Regions from separate parts of the Peptoniphilus rhinitidis 1-13 genome, predicted to be linked through region 2. Evidence: a T-box and tRNA genes for the amino acid it is inferred to sense, from the RefSeq annotation. Region 2 holds a T-box; the other holds one or more tRNA genes.
What was found. The T-box of region 2 lies ahead of serS (serine--tRNA ligase). A T-box ahead of a tRNA ligase gene usually reads a tRNA of that ligase, here a tRNA-Ser.

Region 1 (8,326 bases), on a different contig from region 2:
TTTTTTTATTTATGCATTCATAACCGTCCTGTTCATACTTTAAACAACACATAAGTCTTCCACATATTCCGGAAATTTTTGCAGGATTCAGGCTTAAATTTTGATCCTTTGCCATTTTTATTGAAACTGGAGAAAATTCGCTTAAAAATGTGGAACAACAAGTTGCTCTTCCACAACAACCAAGGCCCCCAACATACTTTGCTTCATCACGCACGCCAATTTGTCTAAGCTCAATTCTAGTTTTGAAAATCGCAGCCAAATCTCTTACTAATTCTCTAAAATCAACTCTTCCATCTGCTGTAAAATAAAACAATAATTTAGAACGATCAAAGGTATATTCGCAGGAAATTAATTTCATATCTAGCCCATGTTCTTCAACTTTTTGCTCGCAAATTATTATTGCTTCTTTTGCTTTATTTCTATTCTCCACATTGATATTTTTATCTTCTTCGGTAGCAAGACGTATTACAGGTTTTAATTCTCCCTTTATAATTTCTTCATCTATTTCTTTTACAATCTCAACTCTTCCAAATTCAAGACCTCTTATAGTTTCTACAATTACGTAATCACGAGTTTTTATATCTATATCAACGGGATCGAAATAATAAATTTTGCCAGTCCTCTTAAACCTAACTCCAGCTATTTTTATCATCTCATTCCCCCAATTCCATCAACAAGTTTTCTATATTTAAATCAAAATTAATATTATTTTCACTTCTTTTAATTGCATTTATTATTGCATCATAGGACTTCAAAGCTCTTTGTATATTAACATCCTGAAGTTTCAAAAGATCTAATTTATCGACATTTACAATATTATCTTCTCTTCCACTTTTTAAGTAAATAAGATCCAAATACCAAATCAGCATAAAATTTAAAATATCTCTAAAATCATCTTTATTTTCCTTAAAAAAATTCATCTCATCAAAGATAAATTCACTTCTTCTAATAATTTCGTCTAAAGCTCTTATAATCTCTTCTCTCTTTGACAAAAGTTCTGGATCTTCTGAATATTTAAGGGCAAGACTTACATTTCCATTGGACAGCCTTGAAAATAGTTTGGCATTTTTTTCTGAAATATTTTTAGAAATTAAAAATTTTTCAATTCTATTTTCTGAAATATCTGAAAATTTTAAAACTCTACATCTTGAAATAATTGTGGGAAGAATTTTTTTCACTGTACTTGATATTAAAATAAGTATCAGGTAATCCATAGGTTCTTCCAAAGTCTTCAAAAGTGCATTTTGCCCCTCAACTGTCACTTTATCAAAATCATCTATAATTACAACTTTATAATTTCCAGAATAGGGCTTTGAAAAAGAATCTTCAATTATCTCTTCAATTTCTTGTTTTTTTATACTGTCTTTACTTTTTACCACTAATAAATCAGTATCTTCATACTCATCAATCCCATTAAAAAATCTAAGAGTCTCTGGATCTTCTTTTAAAATCGCTCTTGCAAAATTTTTTGCATGAGAAAATTTTCCTATTCCCTTGGTTCCACAAAAAAGATAAGCATGGCTAAAGGATTTATTTTTTAAATCCACTTCCAAGCTATCTATTGCCTTTCTATTTTCTAAAAACATCAAATTCTCTTTGATTCTTCCAAATCAACAACAAAAATTGTAGCTCCAGAAACTTTGAAATCTCCCTCTTCTCTGTGAATATCTTCTGGCTCAGTTAATTCTTTAAATATTTCATAAATCTTTTCAAGTTCGCTTTCTTTACAACCCAATAAAAGAGTTGTATTACCTGACTTAAAAAAACCACCAGTAGAAGACAATCTAGTAACATAAATATCTTCATCTAAAAATCTATCTATTATCGCATCTGTATACTTCTCTTGCACTATTGCTATCATCATTTTCGTATTCATAATATCACCTAAAACTTTTTAAAATCAAAAACATCAATTACAAAAATAGTCGCTCCCCCAACTTTTACTGTTATTGGGACTGGAATCATGGCTTGCCCAGGAATATTTATAGGTTGAATTGTCCTTCTTACTTCTCTAGTCTTTGAATTTTCTTCGATTATATCCATGAACTTGTCGTGGTCTTCATCTTCTATTCCTGAAAGAAGAGTTACATTCCCAGCTTTTAAAAATCCACCAGTAGAACTTATCTTTGTAACTTTAAAATCATTTCCGTTAAGAATTTTTACTAATCTTTCGCTGTCCTCATCTTGAACTATTGCGATTACAAGTTTCACACAATCATCCTTTCTTTAAGAACTTTCATGCAGTCGCAAAAAACTTCTTCAATACTTTTACTAACATCTATAAAATAAAAATTATCCTCTTTTTCCAGATTATTGTAATACTCTCTGACCTTTTTGTGAAATTCATCTGATTCTCTTTCCAATCTGTCATAAGAATTTTTGTCTTTTCTAAGAAGAGTTTTTTTATCTGTCCTAAAAATAAAAACAATATCTGGCTTAATATTTCCTGTTGCAAAATTATTTATCGCCATTATATCTTCTAAATCCTGTCCTCTTGCAAAACCTTGATAAGCTAGAGAGGACAGCACATATCTTTCACACAAAACTATATAGCTATCCCTTAAAGCAGGAACTATTTTTTCATAAGTGTGCTGAGCTCTCGCAGCAGAATACAAAAGAGCCTCGGTTCTTTTATCCATCTCTTCTAAATCTTTATCTAAAATAAGTTCTCTTATTTTTTCACTTATTCTAGTGCCTCCAGGCTCTCTCGTCTTTAAAACCTTTTTATTTTTTTTTAGAATTTCTTCATAAACTAAATTTGCAATTGTCGACTTCCCAGAACCATCTGGCCCTTCAAAAGTTATAAATGCACTCATTTAACTACCTCAATTTTTTTGTCTAAAAGACCAATTACTTCAATGCCTTCACTCAAAAATTTATCTATACTTTCTATTATATCTTTATTAATAACTTCACCAAAACTAGCCAAAGGAACTCCTGGTGGATAAGCAGCAATAATAGTTTTCGCAACTCTTCCACAAGCATCTCTATAATCTACATATTCCCCCTCACTTAAAAATGCTTCTTTAGGAAACATTTCTCTTTTGGGTATCTCAAAATTTATAGGAAAAATTTTTCTGCATTCGTTTATGTCATAACTTAAGATTGCCTCTTTTAATTTTTTTATTTCCTTACTAGTATTCATCGGGGAGATTATTGCGAGGGCATAGTATAAATCACCCATTTCAAGTCGTATGTTTTTATTTATTAAAAAATCCTCCACAATTTCTTTTCCTGTCATATTAGGAATTCTGAATAAAAATTTCATTGGGTCATTTGCTATTATAGATTCATGGCTTAAATTTAAATTATAATTAATTTCATTTTTTAGTTCTTCTAAATCAAAGATTCTATTTTTTATTTCACTTCTTCCAATTTCGTCCATATATTTTAGTCCAGCTTCCATTGAAAGCATGAGTAAATACGAAGGCGAAGTTGTGTTATAAATATTAATATATTTTAAAAGATCTTCATGAGAAAACCTATCTGTTCCTCTGTGTATAATTGCACTTTGTGTTAGAGATGGAATCATCTTGTGTGTAGAGTTTATGACAAGATCTGCCCCAGCATCTAGTGCAGAATATTTTTTTAAATCTGAGAAATAAAGGTGAGCTCCATGAGCTTCATCAACTATTACTACAATATTTTTGTCATGCAAAATACGTATAATTTCTCTTAATTTTAAGATTCCTCCAAAATAATTTGGACTTACCAGTACACAAGCCTTTATATCATTATCATTTATTTTTTTCAAAAATTCCCTTTTATCTATTCCAAAATACATTCCACGATTTTTATCATAAATGGTGTTTAAATAAATTGGATCAAGATCATTTAATAAAAGTGCGTTATAAATTGACTTGTGAGCATTCCTCTGAATTAAAATTTTGTCTTTTGGTTTTGTCACCATAGAAATAGCAATATGAAGTGCCCCAGTGGAACCATTGGTTGTCATGAAAGATTCCTTAGATTCAAAAAGATTTTTTATCTCTTTGTGAAGATCTGCTATTGCTCCCTCTGGATTTAATAAATTATCTGTCCCCAAAACTTCTGTCAAATCCATCTCCTCTGACAGATCAAAAAATTTATTTCCTTTATGCCCTGGCATTCCAAAAGATATTTTATTTTTTACTTTTTCAATTTCATCTCTCAATGGAGTGTTCATCTTTTCCCTCTAAATCTTACTATTAATTATACTATAACTTTTTATCATTTAAAAGTTAGCCCTATCTATAAAAATCTCCTTTTATGGAAACTTCTCCACTGGATAAAGTTAATTTTTCCTCTCCAGTGTCTACAATTAAGTTGCCTTTTTTATTTATATCAATTCCCTTTGCAAAATATTTTTTCCCATTTAATTCAAAGCTAAGTTCTCTTCCAATTACAAGGGAATGTTTCTTATAATAATCAATCACATCTTCTTCTTTTTTTACAAAATTATTTTCATAAAAAGAATTTAAAATGCTTGATAAAATTTCATTTCTTATAGTATCTGTGTCAATATATCCAGCAATATCTTTTAAATCCTTGAAGCTATCATCTTCTGGTTCATTTACATTTATTCCAATTCCAACTATTACAGAATTAACTTTTCTAGATTCAAAATCTGCATCAAGTTCAGAAAGAATTCCGCAAATCTTTTTGCCCTTCATAAATAAATCATTTACCCATTTTATCTCTGCCTGTTTTCCAGTGGCATTTTTTATACCTTCTGCAACTGATACAGCTGCCTTTACAGTGATTAAATCAAAATATGAAAAGTCAAAATAATCCTCTGGGTGTAAAATTATACTAAAATAAATTCCACTCCCCCTTGGCGATTCAAAAGTTTTTCCTGTCCTTCCACGTCCACCTTTTTGCATATCAGAAACTATTACTGTAAAATCCTTGACATTTTCTGAATAAAGTCTTCTTTTTGCCTCTGTATTTGTAGAATCTATTTCGTCAAAAACAATTACGTCTATATCTTTTAATTCATCTCGAAGACCCTTTTTTATACCTTCGCTAGACAACTTATCGTCACTTTCTATCAATCTATACCCTAGTTTTGTCTGAGATTCAATTTGAAACCCACTTTCTTTTAAACTATTTATAGCTTTCCAAATTGCAGTCCTTGAAATATTTAACCTTTCTGCAAGTTCTTGTCCTGAAATATAATTTGCCCTATTTCTTTCTAATTCTTTTAAAACAATATCTTTAGTTTTCAATTTATCACCTTATTCTTGACTTTTTATTAAATCTACTGTAAAATTATTTTCTAGACTGTGGAGAGATGTCCGAGAGGTTGAAGGAGCCCGCCTGGAAAGCGAGTATACATGCAAATGTATCGGGGGTTCGAATCCCCCTCTCTCCGCCACTGCCATGCTAAGCGGGAAATTAGCGATGTCCTGTACCTGCAATTCGCTAGAGCAGGGCTGAATTCTCTGTCGAGGATTTTATTTTTGCAGACTGCCCCTTATAAGTGGTGTTGATAATTGGGTCCTGCGCAACAGAAACTTATGAACCGTGTCAGGTCCTGATCGAAGCAGCACTAAGTAAGATCTTTTGTGTGCCGCAAGGGTAGCCTAGTTTGAGCTAACTGTAAGGGTACCGTGGGAAACTAACTTTCGACACAGAGTGCATGGCTACATATTGTCCCATTTATTGGGACTTTTTTTATTGTCTTTTTTTAATAATTTAGAAACATTTAAAATTTCATTTCTCTTTAAAATATTTTTCTCCCTTAAATATTTTTCACCACGAGAATAAAATCCCCGTTTTGAATATGTCACATAAAAATAATCTCTAATATAATTTTCCTTTCTATACTCATAATCTTCCAAAATTGCATCTGTATTTGAAAAAATTTCCTTATCACAAAAATAATTTTTAAAAAAATCTTTCTTTAAATGCAGACCACTTGATGCCAAAAAAATCAAATCATAGTTTTTTAAATCTACTTTACAAAAATATTCATCGCAAATCTTTCTCACAATTTCATCAGCAACTCCGTCGTTCGAAGCATTTATCAAAATTGGAACACTTATATAATCAACTTTCCCATTGGAAAAATAGTCTAAAGATTTCTCGAAAAAAGTAAGAGGCGTGGAAAGGCATAAGACTTTTTTGTCCTTTAAATTTTTCCTAAGAGAACTTTCTCCGAATTCTGCTTTACTAGAATTTTTAAAAAAATTTATTGCATCAAAGTCCATTACATAAATCTTTTTATCTTTTTTGAAAAAGCTTTTTAAAAATTCTATTCTGTCATTTACATCTTTTCTCTTATAAAGTCCATAATATTCAAATTTATCATCTACATAATAATTTAAATTATCAATGTGCTTTTCATATAAACCCACAATACCAGGTCCTGTGTCAAAAACAGCCAAAATCTTCACCTACCCTCACTTTAAAAGTATTCTCATACTTACCTCTAAAAAATAAAAATGCCTCTTCTAAATCATATTTATTTTCAAAAATCCCAAAAACTGTGGCACCACTCCCACTCATAAGCGCTGCCGAATTAAAAGAAATCATTTTTTCTTTTATTTTTTTTATTTCTGGATACATAGAAAATACAACTTCTTCCATTTTATTTTTAAGACAATCATTTAATTTTTCTATATCTAAAGAGTAAATAGAATTCAAAATTTTATCAAATTGAATTCTACTTTTATCAACTTTCATCCTATCGTAAACATATTTTGTAGAAATTCCAAATCCAGGATTTACAATAAGCACGTTTTCTAATTCTATATTTGGCACATCTTCTAAAATATCTCCAATTCCTTTTGCAATCTTACTTTTTCCAGTCATCATATATGTAAAATCTGCACCAATGCATTTGGACATTTCTATTAAATTATCCTTGGGTATTTTTAAATCATAAAGCTCATTTAAAGCATAAAAAGTCGCCGCACCATTAGAAGTACCCCCTGCAAGTCCTGCTGCTATGGGGATTTTCTTATTTATATCTACTCTAAAAGGAAGATCAAAACCCACTTCAGTTTTTAAAACTTCATAGGATTTGTATATCAAATTATCTTTTATATCAAAATCAAAATTTGGAAAAATCTCAACTTTGTCACTTTTAACAAATTTCATTTCATCATATAAACTCGTCATAACCATTAAAGTTTTTATTTCATGATAATTATCTTCCCTCTTTTTTAAAATATCTAGAGATAAATTCAATTTGGCATGTGCCTTTTTTATAATCATAAAACACCTCAAGATAATTATAATTCATAAATAAATTTTTTGCATCTTAACTCTTTTCTATTTTTTTATTTATTTTAACCAAATCTAAAACTAATTTATTTTTACAACTATTAACTTAAATAAATTTCTGAAATTAATCTGTAAATCTTAAATTAATTAAATATTTTTTTAACTTAACTATATAAATTTGTGCAAAAAAATAAGCTGCCTAAGCAGCTATCTTTATGAAATCATCTTTGCATCCTTATAACTAACATCTTCATCCAAAACTGTAACTCTAACAGTTGAAGTCAAAACATCTGAATAAGTATAACTTGCTGTTACAAGTTCTTCTCCATTAAAGACTTCAAGTACAAAAAGACTTGGATAAATTGCCTTCAAAATTCCTTTTCTAGTGACAATTTTTTTTCTACCCTTATTGGCTTTTACAATCACTTTTTTCCCAATATGGTTCTCCAGCTCTCTCTTTATTAATTCCATTTGATTCATATGCTATCAATTCCTTCCAAAGACTTTTAATACATAATTATTATACATTAAAAATCTTCTCTTGTCAAATAAATCTATAATTTTACTCTATATTTTTTTCTTTGTCAATATTTTTTATAATTTTTTTGTAGTTTATAAATTGTATATTTAAATTAGCCACCTAAGAACATAAAAAAGCATCCCTAGGGTACAATGTAATAAAACAAAAAAATACAAAGGAGTACCCATCAAGATGCAAGATAATAATAACACAAAAGGAAAGCATTTAACATACACTGAACGATTATTAATTGAACGTTGGAAAAATAAAGATAAAAATCAAATAGAGAAATTGCTAAGCTACTTGGTAAGGCTCCTCAAACGATTAATAATGAAATAAATAGGGGTCTGGTTGATTTGTCTTTTAATGGTGGATTTGTAGAATATTCTGCCGATATGGCTCAAAACCATTATGATTGGAATCGAATGGCCGTTGGTAAGACTAGTGTTTGGTCTCCTGAAAAAGATGAAATTATAAGAGCAGGTATCTTGAATAAGTTATCTCCTGAAGTTATTTCTCAAAAGAAAGGCATGCCTTGTTTTTCGACTATTTATTCTTGGATAGAAAAGGGATGGATTAAAGGTATTTGTAAAAAGG
Region 2 (8,326 bases):
TGATGAGTTAAAGGGTGGAGTGATAACTGCTTCTAGTGGAAATCATGGAAAAGGTGTTGCAACTTGTGCAAAGATGCTTGGCATTCCTGCAAAAATCATTCTCCCTGATACTGCGACTGAAATAAAAAGAAAAATGATAAAAGATTTAGGCGCTGAAGTAATTATTTCAAGTGTTGAAGAGAGATTTATAGTTGCAAATGAAATTGCTAAAAAAGAAAATATGACTTTTATTCATCCTTATGATGACGAAGATATTTTGAAAGGTCAAGGTACTATTGCTGTTGAAATTTTAAATAAAATGGATCATTTAAAAATGATTGTTCCAATTGGAGGAGGTGGTCTTATTTCAGGTATAGCAATGTACACAAAGGGTGTAACAAGGTGGAGTGAGGTAATTGGTGTTGAGCCAGTTAATATAGCTAGATACACTAGATCTTTAAAAGAAAATAGACCAACTGAAGTAAAAAAAGGAAAGACTCTTGCCGATGGACTTCAGTCAATTAAACCAGGCGATAAAGTTTTTTCCATTGTAAGGGATTTAGTAGATGATGTTGTAACTTGTGAAGATAAAAATATTAAAAAAGCTCTTGATTTGTTGTATAATAAAGAAAAATTAATTGTTGAGCCTTCTTCTGCAATTGGACTTGGTGCAATTTTGGAAGGTAAAATAAAATATGATAAAAGAGATAAGTTAGTATTAATAGTTACAGGTGGAAATATAGAGGGAAGCTCTGTTGAAAAAATAATTAATTCATAATGTTGGAGGGAAGTATGAAAAATTTTATTTGTGAAAAGTTTAATAAAGTAGCGCCGTCAGGAATTAGAAAGATAAATGAAAAGACTCTTGAAATGGAAAGAGATGGAAAGAGAGTTTATCACTTTGAAGTTGGAAGACCTGACTTTGATACTCCACAGGTTATAAAAGAAGCAACTATAAAGAGCATTGAGAGAGGAGAAGTTTTTTATACTTCTAATTTTGGAATAATGGATCTTAGAGAAGCTGTTGCAGATAAACTTAGAAATGAAAATAATTTAGATTATTCTGCAAAAGAAATTTTAATAACAGCTGGTGCAAGTGAGGCAATTTATGATTCATATTCATTAATTTTGGAAGAGGGAGATGAAATTTTACTTCCAAATCCATGTTGGCCAAATTATATAAATACAGCTCATATAATGGGAGCAGAACCAAAGTCTTATAATCTTTCAGAAGAAAATGACTTTCAAATAGATTTTAAGGAATTGGAAAATCTTGTATCAGAAAAAACTAAGGCAATTGTAATTATTACACCATCTAATCCAATTGGATCAATGCTTACAAGAGAAACTATTGAAAAACTAGCAGATTTTGCAAAAAAAAAGGATCTGCTTGTGATTTCTGATGAGATTTATGAAAAGATTATTTATGGTGATAGGGAACATTTTTCAATTGCATCTGTTGATGGAATGAAAGAAAGAACTATTACAATAAATGGTTTTTCAAAAACTTTTTCCATGACTGGTTTTCGTCTTGCATATATTGCAGCATCAGAAGATTTTATTAAAACATTAAATATTATTCATCAACACAATACATCTTGTGCAGCATCCTTTGTTCAACACGCAGGTGTAACTGCTCTTAAGGATGCAGAAGATGATGTAGAGAAAATGGTAAAAGAATATAAGAGAAGACGTGATTATATTGTAGAAAAGGTAAATTCAATTGAGGGTCTTAGTTTGAATAATCCTGACGGTGCATTTTATGCCTTTATAAATATAAAAGGTGTAGGTGTGAGTGCAGAAGAATTTTGTGAGTACCTTTTAAACGAAGAGTGTGTAGCTGTTGTTCCAGGTACAGTATTTGGAACAGCAGGAGAAGGCTTTATTAGATTTTCTTATGCAAGTAGTTATGATGATATTGTAGAAGGTCTAAAGAGGATGGAAAAAGCCTGCAAGCATTTTATGAGTAAATAAGATTTTTATGTTGATAGTTGAGTTGCAAAATGAATAAGATGATGACAATTAGATTAATTAGAATTATCTTTGAAATTGTATCAGTGTTGCTTTAAAGACTTTCAAATAATGAAAATTTAATTTATTCAATAAGTCTAGTAAAATTAGGATTTAAAATAGAAATAATATTAAAAAGCCACTTATTACTGCATAAGCCAGTAATGAGGGCTTTTTACTTTATCTACTCTATTTTATTTGCATATGTTTTTAGAAATATTCCCACGATTTTGTGGAATCTTGCGACATCGGTTATATAGGCATAATCGTTGCCGTAGATTTTTTTTATATTTGAACTTTCTGATTCTTTTCCGGTGAAAACTCCAAAGGTGTTTATACCTTTTAGTTTTGTAAGGAGTATCTCCTTTGACGTATCCATTACCGCAGCTTCATCTTTATAATTTTCTCCAGGAATCTTTGAGGCACCTACTATTCCAATGTCAATTTCATCAAAGGGAAGTCCATCGGTTAGGATTATTAAAAATCTTCTTGAGTCATAATTTTTTGAAATCAAGTGACGCATAAATTTTATTGCAAGTCCATCCCTGTTTGATCCACTTGGTGAGTATTTAAAGATATTTTTGTTTTTTGAGGATGGGTCATTGTAGTCTCTATATTTTTTTAGAACAATATAATTGTAAAAATTATTGTAAGAAAAAATTCTAGTCTTTATATTTAAGCTTGTCAGTGCTTCTGCTATAATATAACTTTCTGTTGCCACGATTTCCTTTCTATTATTTTGTGATGCTGATGAGTCAAGGAGAATGTCCACAAAAATTTCATTGGAATCCTTTCTATTTATTTTTCTAAAAATTTTATTCTGATTTAGCTCTTTAGCTTTCCAAATTTCTGATGGAATAATTTTTCCTGAAGTCGATTTTATTATTTCATCTTCTGATTCTTTTAGTAGAGAATTTTTTATTGTGGCAGATAGTTCTCTTATCGCCCTTTGATTTTGTAATTTATTTTCTTCGTAAAATTTTAAATTATCGAGATAATTATTTTTTTCTTCTTCAGCATAATAGGAATTTTTATTTCCAAATTCGCCACTTGGAAAATAAAATTTAATGTCATTGTGAACTCCTGTTGAAATTTCCTCTTCTATTTTATCTGAAATGTATCTATTTATATTTTCCTTTCCATAGCGTTTTTGTAGAGATTTGTAAATGTTTTGGTCACTAAAATTTTTGGGAAGAGAGTCTTCCTTAACATTTACATCTCTAAAGTCGTCGTTAAAAAATGTAAACTCTGCTGATTCGATATTGTATTTTTCTAAAAAGGTGTTGTCTATAAATTTTTTTCTTTTGTAAGGTTTATTTTTTTTAGAAGATGAATTTGATTTTATTTCCTTTTTAAATTCTTCATAATCCATGTCCCAGTTATTTGAGAGGTCTTTATTTATATGAAAATATTTTTTAAAGATATATTTTAAAAAGTCTAAATATTCACAGGTGTTCTTTGATTTAAAATTACAGATTTCATTTAACATTTCTTCCAAAATTTTTTGAACTTTGGGGTACATTCCTCTTTCTTTTTGGATATATCCAATTTTAAGTTCTGTTGTTAAAATTATTTCTTTTCGGCTTAAATTTTTCAAAATTTTGTTAAAGTGATATATTTTGAAGTCGGCTGTTCCTGGTCTTTCTATAATCATTTCTTCTGAAAAAATATTTTCTAAAATTAATTTTGAAATTTCCCACAAATCTTTTTTATTATTTAAATTATTTACAAACTTTTTGAAGAAATCATCTACTACATAAAAATCGAAGTAATTAATGGCATAGCCCAGTATGGCGGCTTCATAGGAGTCAATAGGTTTTAATGAAAAGCTAAAGATGTCATATTCATAAAAATCAGATACAGTCCAAAAAATATTTTTCAGTCTATTTTCATCATTCAAATAAATCAGCTCTATCCATATTTTTTGAAAAGAGAGTGTCAATTACATCTGTAACAATTTCTCTTTCGTAATCATCAAAGGTTTTGTCTACGATGCCGAGTTCAAGCGAGTCTTTTATATCAAGACCTCTATTCATAAGTTCTATGGAAGAAAGAAGTCCACGAAGGTCAATTGATTTGGAAGAAATTTCTGAATTTAAAGATTTTTCTTGTAAATCTAAAAATAATTTTGTAAAGATTTTTATTGCACCATTATTTAATTTTGTATTTTCTTTAAATAATTTTGCCAAGTCATTTTCAGAAATAGTTGGCATATCAATTACTAAAAATCTTGAAACAAGTGCTTCGTTTAAATCTCGAGTGCCAATGTATCCGTAGTTCATTGTCGCAATAAATCTTGTCGCATCGTGAAGATTTAATCTATCATATCCTGAAATATCCAAGACTCTTCTATAATCGAGAGTTGAGTGCACAACAGAAAGGGCTTCATTTTTTGCCATGTTTATTTCGTCAAAAACTGCAAAGCCACCTTGCTCTGCTGCTTCATAGACTGGTCCTTTTTTTAAAGTAACTTCGTTATTTTTGAAAGTATCTGATCCAATTAAATTTGCTGGATCAGAGGAGATATTAAGGGAAATTGTCCAAAGGGGTCTTTTAAAAAGGTATGCTAAATTTTCTGCAAGTACATTTTTTCCAGTTGCTTTTGGACCAGATAGAAGTATATTTTCTCCAGATAAAATTGCTACAATTGCCTTCTCCCAAGTTTTTTTGCCGTAGTATTTATATTTTATTTTTGGAATTCTATATTCAAAATTTTTATTTAAGTCATGTGTTTCTATAAATTCATCTACATCATTTAGTAGTTCTGTTGAAATGCCTTGGGAAAGTAAAAACTCTCTCATTTCATCACCTCTAGTGTATTATAACAAAAATTTATATATATAATGAAATATTTTGATATGATTTGTTTATGTGGTACAATTTGATAGAGGAAGGTGTATTTTATGGCAATTGCAAATGGAATGGCAATTTTTGGGATTGTTCTTTATGTAGCGATCTTTGTACTTATAATTTTGGCAATACTAGCACTTATAAAGTATTTGAAAAAATAACGAGGGGAAGTGTTTTATGGAAATTTCAAGCAAAATGATGATGGCATCAGTTTTTTATATAATTTTTGAAATTGCAATTTTTATACTTGTAATACTAGCTATACTTGCACTTATAAAGTATTTGAAAAAGAAATAAAATTTAAAAGTATTTGAAAAAATTTTTCCTTATGATATAATGAAAAAAACTACAAAAGACAATAACTGAGAATAGTAATTTTAAAAAGTTTTTTAGAGAGCAGATGTTTGGTGTAAATCTGTAAAATTTTTAAAACGAATCCACCTCATAGTCTATTTAATTTTAAGTGAACCATTAGGTTAATTAGGGTGGCAACGCGGGTTTCTCGTCCCTTTAGGGATTGAGGGACTTTTTTTAATTTAAGGGAGGATATATGTTAGATATTAAATTTGTAAGAGAAAACCCAGAAGCTGTAAGAGAAAATATTAAAAAAAAATTTCAAGAAGATAAGCTTCCACTTGTTGATGAAGTTATAAAGATAGATGAAGAACTTAGAGATGCAAAAACTAAGGGAGATAATCTTCGTGCAGAAAAAAATAAAACGTCAAAGGAAATTGGAAGTTTTATGCAAAAGGGTGAAAAAGATAAAGCGGAGGATGCTAAAAAAAGAGTTGCTGAAATAAATGAAGAAATAACAGGATTAGAAGAATCTGAAAGAAATCTTGCTGAAGAGCTTAAAAAGAGAATGCAAGTAATTCCACAAATGATTGATAAAAGTGTACCGATAGGAAAAGATGACAGTGAAAATGTGGAAATTGAAAAGTTTGGAGAACCAGTTATCCCTGATTATGAAATTCCTTATCATGTTGATATTATGGAAACTTTTGACGGAATTGATTTAGATTCTGCTAGAAATACTTCTGGTTCAGGTTTTTATTATTTAAAGGGTGATATTGCAAGACTTCACTCTGCAATTTTATCTTATGCAAGAGATTTTATGATTGATCGTGGTTTTGAATATCACATCCCACCATTTATGATTCGTTCAGATGTTGTTACTGGTGTAATGAGTTTTGCTGAAATGGAAAATATGATGTATAAGATTGAAGGTGAAGATCTTTATTTAATTGGGACTTCAGAGCATTCAATGATTGGTAAATATATAAACACAATTACCCCAGAAGAAAATATGCCCCTTGCAATGACTTCTTACTCTCCATGTTTTAGAAAAGAAGTTGGAGCACATGGAATCGAAGAAAGAGGAGTTTATAGAATTCACCAATTTGAAAAGCAAGAGATGGTTGTAATTTGTAAACCAGAAGATTCAAAGGATTGGTTTGTAAAATTGTGGCAAAACACAGTTGACTTTTTCCGTTCACTTGAAATTCCTGTGAGAACTTTGGAATGTTGTTCAGGTGATTTGGCAGATTTAAAAGTAAAATCTCTTGATGTTGAGGCATTCTCTCCAAGACAAAATAAATATTTTGAAGTTGGATCTTGTTCAAACCTTGGAGATGCACAAGCAAGAAGGCTTAATATTAAACTTCGTGGCAAAGATGGAACTTACCTTGCACATACACTTAACAACACAGTTGTTGCACCGCCAAGAATGTTAATTGCATTTTTAGAAAATCTTCTTCAAGAGGATGGCAGTGTTAAAATTCCTAAGCCACTTCAAATGTACATGGGTGGAATGGAAAAAATTGTTCCAAAAAAATAATTTGGATTAAAATTTTTGAGTAATATTTTTATAAATTATTTTAGAAAAAAATTGTTTTTATTAGAATAATTTGATATAATTTATTCACTTTGGGGAGTAACTTTTAAATTTTCAGTCGTCATTACGGCATTGCCCGGCTGGAAAGCTTATTATTAAGTATGTGAGACCGATGTATATTATATATATATATGCGGTCTTTTTTTAAATTTTAGAATAGGGGGAATTATGGAGAAAAATTGGTACAATCAGTCGCCTGAAGAAACGTTAAAAAACCTTTCAACAACTAAGGAGAGTGGACTGACAGAAGATGATGCAAAAAAAAGACTTCAAGAATATGGAGAGAATGCTTTAGAAGAAGAAAAGAAAAAATCTTTTGGAGAAAAGTTAAAGGAACAATTTTTAGATCCGATGATAATAATTTTAATTGCAGCATCAATTATATCTATTTTTATTGGAGAAGCACTTGATGCAGGAATTATTATCGCAATTGTAATTGTAAATGCAATACTTTCAATTCGCCAAGAGGGAAAGGCAGAAGAAGCCATAGCAGCTCTTCAAAAAATGTCTTCACCAAAGGCAAAGGTAATAAGAGATGGCGAGCACATGGAAGTTGATTCTAACACAATTGTGCCAGGGGATATTATTGTTTTAGAAACGGGAGATATTGTCCCAGCAGATTTAAGACTTATTGAATCATCAAATTTAAAAATTGATGAATCATCTCTTACTGGAGAATCTGTTTCTGTTGAAAAATTTTATGATAAAGTTTATGATGGCAAAATGGAAATTGGTGATAGAGAAAATCTAGCATACTCTTCGACTATTGTGACCTATGGACGAGGAGAGGGAGTTGTTGTAGAAACTGGGCACAATACAGAAATTGGTAAAATTGCGACATCAATTGCTACAGTTTCCGATGAGCAAACTCCTTTACAAAAAAAACTTGCAAAACTTTCAAAAACACTTGGAATTTTAGTAATAGTTATTTGTGCTATTGTAATGGTTGTAGGACTAATTTATAAACACGATCCTCTCGATATGTTTATGACTGCGATATCTCTTGCAGTTGCAGCAGTACCAGAAGGGCTTCCAGCTATTGTTACAATTGTACTTTCAATTGGAATGGGAAAAATGGCAGAAAAAAATGCCATAGTAAAAAAACTTTTAGCAGTGGAAACTCTTGGAACTACAACAGTAATTTGTTCAGATAAGACTGGTACACTTACACAAAATGAAATGACAGTTACAAAAGTATTTACTGATGGAAATGTATATGAAGTTTCAGGAACAGGTTATTTACCAAAGGGAGAAGTCATAAAAGATGACAAAAAAACTCATGTAGATGAAGATGAAAACTTGAAACTTTTATCATCAATCGCAGCACTAACTAATGATTCAAAATTGAAAGTTAAGGGAAGCGAAGCATCAATCACAGGAGATCCAACAGAGGGAGCACTTCTAACTTTTGCAGAAAAGGCAGGTCATTCTACAAAAAATCTTTATGAAAATTTTGAAAGGATAGAGGAAATTCCTTTTGATTCTGAAAGAAAGATGATGACAACTTTTCACAATAATTATTTTGACGATATTGCATCTTTCACAAAGGGTGCACCAGATATTGTATTAAATAGATGTGACAAAATTTTAATT

Region 1: it has a tRNA-Ser gene. The T-box ahead of serS (serine--tRNA ligase) is inferred to sense a tRNA for this amino acid. The anticodon was not compared.

The regions. Positions count from the first base shown of each region.
Region 1 covers NZ_BAEW01000002.1:97,952-106,277, forward strand. Annotated here, with positions in the region: gene RH95_RS01930 (PSP1 domain-containing protein) at 1-652, opposite strand, end outside; gene RH95_RS01935 (DNA polymerase III subunit) at 654-1,586, opposite strand; gene RH95_RS01940 (cyclic-di-AMP receptor) at 1,586-1,876, opposite strand; gene RH95_RS01945 (cyclic-di-AMP receptor) at 1,885-2,211, opposite strand; gene tmk (dTMP kinase) at 2,208-2,816, opposite strand; gene RH95_RS01955 (aminotransferase class I/II-fold pyridoxal phosphate-dependent enzyme) at 2,813-4,165, opposite strand; gene RH95_RS01960 (biotin--[acetyl-CoA-carboxylase] ligase) at 4,227-5,207, opposite strand; tRNA gene RH95_RS01965 (tRNA-Ser) at 5,267-5,356, shown strand; RNA gene ffs (signal recognition particle sRNA large type) at 5,360-5,624, shown strand; gene RH95_RS01970 (hypothetical protein) at 5,625-6,368, opposite strand; gene ispE (4-(cytidine 5'-diphospho)-2-C-methyl-D-erythritol kinase) at 6,355-7,200, opposite strand; gene RH95_RS01980 (Veg family protein) at 7,423-7,689, opposite strand; partial or broken gene RH95_RS01985 (IS30 family transposase) at 7,922-8,326, shown strand, end outside.
Region 2 covers NZ_BAEW01000004.1:128,344-136,669, reverse strand. Annotated here, with positions in the region: gene RH95_RS04455 (threonine ammonia-lyase) at 1-757, shown strand, start outside; gene RH95_RS04450 (pyridoxal phosphate-dependent aminotransferase) at 772-1,953, shown strand; gene RH95_RS04445 (vWA domain-containing protein) at 2,174-3,889, opposite strand; gene RH95_RS04440 (AAA family ATPase) at 3,882-4,790, opposite strand; T-box leader at 5,189-5,352, shown strand; gene serS (serine--tRNA ligase) at 5,390-6,676, shown strand; gene RH95_RS04430 (calcium-translocating P-type ATPase, SERCA-type) at 6,902-8,326, shown strand, end outside.